2 regions of the Allobosea sp. 2KB_26 genome follow, and region 1 is predicted to be linked to the other one. Evidence: predicted binding sites of a transcription regulator. Region 1 holds the regulator's gene; the other holds the start of a gene.
What was found. The regulator PhoB, encoded in region 1, activates phosphate uptake and scavenging genes when phosphate is short. The targets are predictions, from matches to a motif close to TGTCATNNANCTGTCAT.

Region 1 (4,081 bases):
CCCGCAAGCGCTTGATGCCGAGGCCCCCGTCCGGATCGCGGTCAAGAACCTCGATTTCTACTACGGCGAGCACAAGGCGCTGAAGAACATCAATCTCGACTTCCGGGACCGCCATGTCACCGCCCTGATCGGGCCGTCGGGCTGCGGCAAGTCGACCCTGCTGCGCATCTTCAACCGGATCTATTCACTCTATCCGGAGCAGCGCGCCACCGGCGAGATCCTGCTCGACGGCCGCAACGTCATCAGCAACGATATCGATGTGAACGAGCTGCGCTCGCGCGTCGGCATGGTGTTCCAGAAGCCGACGCCCTTCCCGATGTCGATCTACGACAATGTCGCATTCGGCATCCGCCTCTATGAGAAGCCGCCGAAGTCCGAACTCGACGACCGCGTCGAAGGTGCGCTGCGCCGCTCTGCCCTCTGGGACGAGGTCAAGGACAAGCTGAAGACCTCCGGCATGGGCCTGTCCGGCGGCCAGCAGCAACGCCTCTGTATTGCGCGTACCATCGCCCAGAAGCCGGAAGTGATCCTGTTCGATGAGCCGACCTCGGCGCTTGATCCGATCTCGACCGGCAAGATCGAGGACCTGCTCGAGCAGCTCAAGACCGACTTCACCATCGTCATCGTCACCCACAACATGCAGCAGGCGGCGCGCATCTCGCAGTACACCGCCTTCATGTATCTGGGCGAGGTGATCGAGTTCGACGCCACCAACACCATCTTCATGAACCCGCACAAGAAGCAGACGCAGGATTACGTCACCGGTCGCTTCGGCTGAAACGGTACCAAGCCTTCCAACTGCTTTGCCGACAAAGGACACGCCGCGATGACTGATCACATCGTCCGCTCATATGACGCCGATCTCGAGGGGATCCGCCGCAGCCTTGCCGAGATGGGGGGCATGTCGGAGCGCATGCTCGGCGATTCGACGGTCGCCCTGGTGCGCCGTGATACCGGATTGGCACAGAAGGTCATCAGCGCCGACCAGCGCCTCGACAACCTGCAGCGTGAGGTCGAGGAGAAGGCGGTCCTCACCATCGCCCGGCGCCAGCCGCTCGCCAACGACCTGCGCGAGCTGATCTCCGCCATTCGCATCGCCGCCGATATCGAGCGTGTCGGCGATCTCGCCAAGAATATCGCCAAGCGCGCCGTTGCGATCTCCGGCCAGTTCCAGCCGCCGTCGCGTGCGGTCGTCGGCCTCGAGCATATGAGCCGCCTGGTTCAGGCCCAGCTCAAGGACGTGCTCGATGCCTATGCCGTCAGCAATGAGCAGAAGGCCATGGAGGTCTGGCGCCGAGACGACGAGATCGACGCGCTCTATACCTCGCTCTTCCGCGAGCTGCTCACCTATATGATGGAAGACCCGCGCAACATCACCTTCTGCACGCATCTCCTGTTCTGCGCGAAGAATGTCGAGCGTATCGGCGACCACACCACCAACATCGCCGAGACGATCCACTATCTCGTCACGGGCGAAGCCTTGGACGCAGCCCGTCCGAAGCTCGACACCACCAACATTCTTCTGGACGCCGCCACCGGTGAGTGACCGGCGCCCGACACCTTTGGGACCGAGTGAGACATGCCTGCACGCATCCTGATCGTTGAGGACGAAGAGCCGTTGACCCTGCTGCTGCGCTACAATCTCGAGGCCGAAGGCTTCGAGGTCGATAGCGTAGCGCGTGGCGACGATGCCGAGCTGCATCTGCGCGATCATACGCCGGACCTCGTGCTGCTCGACTGGATGCTACCGGGCCTTTCCGGCATTGAGCTCTGCCGGCGGCTGCGGACCCGTCGCGATACCGAGCGAGTGCCGATCATCATGCTCACGGCCCGCGGCGAGGAGACCGAGCGTGTGCGCGGCCTTGCCACCGGGGCTGACGACTATGTCGTCAAGCCTTTCTCGCTGCCCGAGCTGATCGCGCGCATCCAGGCGCTGCTGCGCCGCGCCAAGCCGGGTCATGTTGCCGGGCTGCTGGCCGCCGGCGATCTTGAACTCGACCGCACCACCCGCCGTGTCCGCCGCTCAGGGAGCGAGTTGCATCTCGGCCCGACCGAGTTCCGCCTGCTCGAGTTCCTGATGCAGGCGCCGGGTCGGGTCTATTCCCGCGCCCAGCTGCTCGACGCGGTCTGGGGTCGCGATGTCTATATCGACGAGCGCACTGTCGACGTCCATGTCGGCCGCCTGCGCAAGGCGATCACCCCCGACAACGCCAAGGATCCGCTGCGGACCGTTCGTGGCGCCGGCTACGCCTTCGACGAGACCTTTGCGCGGAGCTGAGACTTGGATCGTCGGGCCGGATATCGAACCCGGCGCGATGATCTGATCGTCTATGTTTGCATCGGCTTTCCCGAAAGCCGCAATCCACTTTTCGGGCCGATACTCTAGCGCGGCCCTGCGATGATGACCGCCGCGCCGGCGAGGCAGATCAGCCCGCCGGCAATGTCCCAGCGGTCGGGGCGAAAGCCCTCGACGACCCAGAGCCAGGCGAGCGAACTCACGATATAGATGCCGCCATAGGCGGCATAGGCGCGTCCGGCCATTTCGCTCTCCGCCAGCGTCAGCAGCCAGGCGAACAGGGCGAGGCAAACCAGTCCGGGCACGATCCACCAGATCGGCTTGCCGAGCCGGAGCCAGCCCCAGAACGCGAAACAGCCGGCGATTTCGAGAATGGCTGCGCCAAGATAGGCGGCGATGGTCGGCATGGTTCGTCCTATCGATGGCCCGCGCGGCGGGATTACCCTTGACCGCAGGCCGCGCGGACGGCAAGCCGGACCGATGTCCTCACATCACATCGCCATCATCGGAGCAGGGCCGTCCGGGCTGATTGCGGCCGAGCGCCTCGCAGTGGCCGGCCATGCGGTCACGATCTACGATCGCATGCCCTCGCCGGCTCGCAAATTCCTGCTGGCCGGGCGCGGCGGGTTGAACCTCACCCATTCCGAACCGCTCGACAGCTTCCTGGCCCGCTATCGCGATGCCCGAACCTGGCTGGAGCCGGCCATTCGTGCCTTCCCGCCGCAATCCCTGCGCGACTGGGCCGATGCGCTCGGGCAGGACACGTTCGTCGGCAGCAGCGGGCGTGTCTTCCCTCGCGCCATGAAGGCTTCCCCCCTGCTTCGTGCCTGGCTGCGCCGGCTCGATGGTCTCGGCGTCGCCTTCGCGCCTGGGCAGCGCTGGACCGGCTGGAGCGAAGCGGGCGTTCTGACGTTCCGGAGCCGCGATGGCGCCGATTTCGAGGCGAAGCACGACGCGACGCTGCTCGCGCTCGGCGGCGCAAGTTGGCCGCGGCTAGGGTCCGATGGCGCCTGGGCGACTTTGCTGGCAGCGCGCGGCATTGCGATTGCGCCGCTGCGCCCATCCAATGGCGGCTTTACGGTCGATTGGTCGCAGACCATGCGCGAGCGTTTTGCCGGCGTGCCGCTGAAACGGATCGTCCTGAGCTTCGGCGGCCAATCCGTGCCCGGCGAGGCGATGATCGATGCGGCGGGTCTGGAAGGCGGGGCGGTCTATGCACTCTCTGCCCCGATCCGCGAGACGATCCTGCGCGAGGGCAGGGCGGTCATCACCGTCGATCTGCGGCCCGATCACGAGGCGGCGCTGCTGGTCCAGCGGCTCGCGCATCGTCGCAAGGGCGTGACGCTGAGCAATCATCTGCGCAAGGCTGCAGGTCTTGCTCCATCCGCGATTGCGCTGCTGCGCGAAGCGGCGAAGGGGCCACTTCCCCAAGACGCGGAGAGGCTGGCCGCACTGATCAAGGCCGCACCTCTGGTGCTCACCGGTCTCAGACCGATCGAGCGGGCGATCTCCACCGCCGGTGGCGTCGCCGCGGCCGAGGTCGAGGAAGGCTTCATGCTGAAACGCTTGCCCGGTACCTTTGTCGCAGGCGAGATGCTGGATTGGGAGGCGCCGACCGGCGGCTATCTGCTGCAGGCCTGTTTCGCGACCGGAGTCGCAGCTGCAGCAGGGATTCAGGCCTGGCTCGCGGAAAGCTGAACGATCGCCTCAGGCGATTGCGATGATCTCGACCGCCTCAACGCCGATGCTGACGCTCTCGCCAATGCCCTTGCCCATCAGCGCGCT
Region 2 (4,081 bases), on a different contig from region 1:
CGCGGTTCCAGCATCATCGCACGGCGCAGGTGATCGTAGCTGTCGCGCGCCTGTCGACGCTTGTCGAGAATCGTCGCCCCGGTCAGTTCGGGATAGCCGCCCGTGACGATGCGCACCGGCTCGCCGCAGGTGTGGTAGTCGAGATAGCTCAGGCGCATCGGCGCGTTCCCCTCACTGATAGGGTGGCTTGGGTGTGAGACGCGGCGGATCACAGCCGCGCCGGCCGCAGGTCTCGGCTGCGACCTCCGCCGCGAAACCCATTGCGGATGCGGCAGCGCCGTCCGACAACCCGCGCAGACTTGCCCCGAGTTCGCCAGCCTGCGCGAGCGAAGCGAGGAATGCGCCGATGAAGCTGTCGCCGGCACCGATCGTGTCGACCAGCTCCGCAACCGGAACGAAGCCGCGCACGGTCTCACTTCCTGGCCGTTCGAGCGCCGCTCCGCGATCGCCCTCGGTCAGCAGGATCGCTGAAACACCCCGGTCGAACCAACGGCGCAGCGGCGCAACGTAGCCGCCGGGATAGAGCCAGTCGGCATCGTCCGTACTGAGCCGGATGAGGTCTGACAGCGCCATGCGCTGCTCGATGGCGGCGAGCGCGGCCTCCCGATCCGGCAGCGCCGGCGGCCTGATATTGACGTCATAGCTGGTGCTCAGGCCGGCAGAGCGCGCCTGGCGCAGCAGCGTCAACGCCGCGTCTCCGGATGGACCGACCGTCGCTCCGAACGAGGTGACATGCAGATGGCCAAAACCCGTGAGGCTGCGGGGCAATGGCGGAGGCTCGGCCAGCGCCGTACCGGCGAGGTGGAAGTGATATCGCGCCCCGCCATCTGCCCCAAGCGGGGCAACGACGGCCAGCGGTGTGGGGGCGTCGCTCTCCGCAATGAAGCGCCGATCGATCGCCTCTGCCACAAGGCGGGCCTGGAAGCGCCGCCCTGTGACGTCATGCGACAGCGTCGCGCAATAGGCCACAGAGGCGCCGCAGCGGGCGAGCGCCAGCGCCGTGTTGAAGCCGGATCCGCCCAACACGCACTGATAGCGCTCGCCGCGTCCGTCCTCCGGCACCAGATCGGCGAGCGCTTCGCCAAAGACGAGCACTGCCCTCGGGTTCACAGCAGCCCGCGCTTCGCCAGATTGCGCATCAGATGCGAAGCGCCGAAGGTCCAGGGCTCGCATTCATCGGTGCGGCGCATGCAATTGACGAGCGCTCCCAGTTCCGGCGCAGCAATCGTGACGATGTCCCCGTATTTATGGGTAAAGCCACCGCCCGGCGTGTCGCGATCCTTGATCGGCGCAAACATGGTGCCGAGATAGAGCGCCGCACCATCCGGATACTGATGGTTCGGATTGAGCATCTGCGCGGCAAGATCAGCCGGATCGCGGCTGATTTTAGCGATCGAGGACGAGCCTTCCAGCCTGAAGCCATCCTCGCCCTCGACCGTCAGCGTCACGGTCGTCTTGCGGACATGGTCGAGCGAGAAGCCGGCATCGAAGAAGCGGATGAAGGGACCGACCGCCGCCGCAGCATTGTTGTCCTTGGCCTTGCCGAGCAGCAGCGCCGAGCGCCCCTCGACGTCGCGCAGATTGACGTCGTTGCCGAGCGTTGCTCCGACGATGGCACCGGTCGAGGCGACGATCAGCACGATCTCCGGCTCGGGATTGTTCCAGGTCGAGGCCGGGTGCAGGCCGGCATCGACACCGGTGCCGACGGCCGACATGGGCGGCGCCTTGGTGAAGATCTCGGCATCCGGCCCGATGCCGACCTCGAGATACTGGCTCCAGGCCCCCTGCTTGATCAGCACGTCCTTGAGATGCATCGCCTCGGGCGAGCCGGGCTTCAACTTCGAAAGATCGTCACCGATGAGCTTGCCGATCTCCTCGCGGATCGTGGCGGCGGCGGCCGGATTGCCCCGCGCCTTCTCCTCGATCACGCGCTCCAGCATCGAGACCGCGAAGGTCACTCCGGCGGCCTTGACCGCCTGCAGGTCGAGCGGCGCGAGCAGCCAGGGCTTCGTTGCGTCGCGGCGCGCGGGCGGCGTGTTTGCAAGGATGTCGGCGAGCGTTCCGATGGGATCGCCCTTGGCGATGCGCAGGGCTGCCGCGGGATCGGCCGTCTCGCAGAGATCGCGCATCGTGGCGAAGGCAGCGGTGATATCCACAAGTTCATCACCACGCAGAACGACGACCGCGGGACCGGCAACCTCCGGGCGCCAGATCCGGCCAGCGAGCGCGGCGACTGCGGCGTCCGCCGGCAAAGTGTTCCGGGGCGTCAGGGCAAGCTCGGGCATGATCGTTCGTCCGCTGGTGGAATGGTCACGTTGAAAGTCGCACGCGAGAACAGCCGCTTCGCCGCCAATGTGCAAGAGTGCAGGGACGCGGATCAGACATGGCGCACATGTCGTGCGATTGTCATTGAAACGTCACCTGTTCTTCATGCTAGCTTGCGCACCAACGACAAGAGCCGCCCGCACGAGCGCGGCATAAGGGAGAGATAGATGACATCCAGATCGCGCTTGATGATTTCGGCTGCGCTGCTGACGCTGGCTGGTGCGGCTCCGGCCGTCGCGCAGACAGAGATTCAGTGGTGGCATGCGCTGACCGGCGCCAATAACGACGTGGTCGTGAAGCTGGCCGAGGAATTCAACGCCTCCCAGAAGGAATACAAGGTCGTTCCGGCCTATAAGGGCTCCTATCCCGACACGCTGAACGCTGGCGTCGCCGCCTTCCGCGCCGGTACCGCGCCCCACATTCTGCAGGTCTTCGAAGTCGGCACCGGCACGATGATGTCGGCCAAGGGCGCTGTGAAGCCCGTGCACGAACTGATGAAGGAAGCCGGCGAGCCTTTCGATCCCAAGGCTTATTTGCCGGCGATCACCGGCTATTACTCGACCGCCAAGGGCGACATGCTCTCCATGCCGTTCAACTCGTCGAGCATGGTGATGTGGTACAACAAGGACGCCTTCAAGAAGGCGGGCCTGAACCCCGACGCCCCGCCGAAGACCTGGCCAGAAGTCTTCGAGGCCGGAAAGAAGCTGAAGGCCGCCGGATATGACAAGTGCGGCTTCACCAATGCCTGGGCGACCTGGGCCAATATCGAGCAGTTCGGTGCCTGGCACAACATCCCGATTGCGACCAAGGCGAATGGTCTCGATGGCTTCGACACGGTCCTGAACTTCAACAGCCCGCTCTTCCTGAAGCACTGGACCAACCTGGTCGAGCTGCAGAAGGACAAGACCTACGATTACTCCGGCCGCACCAATAACGGGGAAGGCCGCTTCACCTCGGGCGAATGCCCGATCATGCTGACCTCGTCGGGCTTCTTCGGCAACGTCAAGGCCAACGCCAAGTTCGACTGGGCCAACGCCGCGATGCCGTATTATCCGGAAGCGGCCGGGGCACCGCAGAACTCGATCATCGGCGGCGCCTCGCTGTGGGTGATGGGCGGCAAGAAGGCTGACGAATACAAGGGCGTCGCCAAGTTCTTCACCTTCCTCTCCGATGTCGACCGTCAGGTGAAGCTGCACACCGAGTCCGGCTATCTGCCGATCACCAAGGCCGCCTATGCCAAGGTCAAGGATTCCGGCTTCTACAAGGACAAGCCCTATCTCGAGACGCCGCTGCTCGAACTCAACAACAAGGAGCCGACCGAGAATTCGCGCGGCCTGCGCTTCGGCGGCCTGGTCCAGATCCGCGACATCTGGTCGGAAGAGCTCGAAGCGGCGCTGAACGGCCAGAAGACGCCGAAGGCTGCGCTTGACGCCGCCGTCGAGCGTGGCAATCAGGCGCTGCGCCAGTTCGAGCGGACCGCCTCGCGCTGAACCGGTCACGATCCTGAGCCGGGGCCTTCCGCCCCGGCTTTTCTCTTGCTTCACGGGCTGCATGCAGAAGAACGCCTATTTCCGGAGCCTGACGATCCCGCTTCTGCTGCTCCTGCCGCAGCTCGCGATCACGGTCGTGTTCTTCTACTGGCCGGCGAGCCAGGCAGTCTGGCAGTCCTTCCTGCTGGAAGATGCCTTCGGCACGTCGACCCAGTTCGTCTGGTTCGAAAACTACCAGAGCCTTTTCGCCGACCCCGGTTACTTCA

Region 2: the regulator PhoB is predicted to act here: its motif matches at 2,394-2,410, upstream of ugpB (sn-glycerol-3-phosphate ABC transporter substrate-binding protein UgpB).

Annotation. Positions count from the first base shown of each region.
Region 1 covers NZ_JBFRHE010000004.1:482,912-486,992, forward strand. Annotated here, with positions in the region: gene pstB (phosphate ABC transporter ATP-binding protein PstB) at 1-778, shown strand, start outside; gene phoU (phosphate signaling complex protein PhoU) at 827-1,546, shown strand; gene phoB (phosphate regulon transcriptional regulator PhoB) at 1,580-2,278, shown strand; gene AB4099_RS15690 (YnfA family protein) at 2,383-2,703, opposite strand; gene AB4099_RS15695 (TIGR03862 family flavoprotein) at 2,777-3,994, shown strand; gene greA (transcription elongation factor GreA) at 4,004-4,081, opposite strand, start outside.
Region 2 covers NZ_JBFRHE010000020.1:23,154-27,234, reverse strand. Annotated here, with positions in the region: gene AB4099_RS30600 (proline racemase family protein) at 1-158, opposite strand, end outside; gene AB4099_RS30595 (PfkB family carbohydrate kinase) at 172-1,110, opposite strand; gene AB4099_RS30590 (fumarylacetoacetate hydrolase family protein) at 1,107-2,285, opposite strand; gene ugpB (sn-glycerol-3-phosphate ABC transporter substrate-binding protein UgpB) at 2,514-3,815, shown strand; gene ugpA (sn-glycerol-3-phosphate ABC transporter permease UgpA) at 3,877-4,081, shown strand, end outside.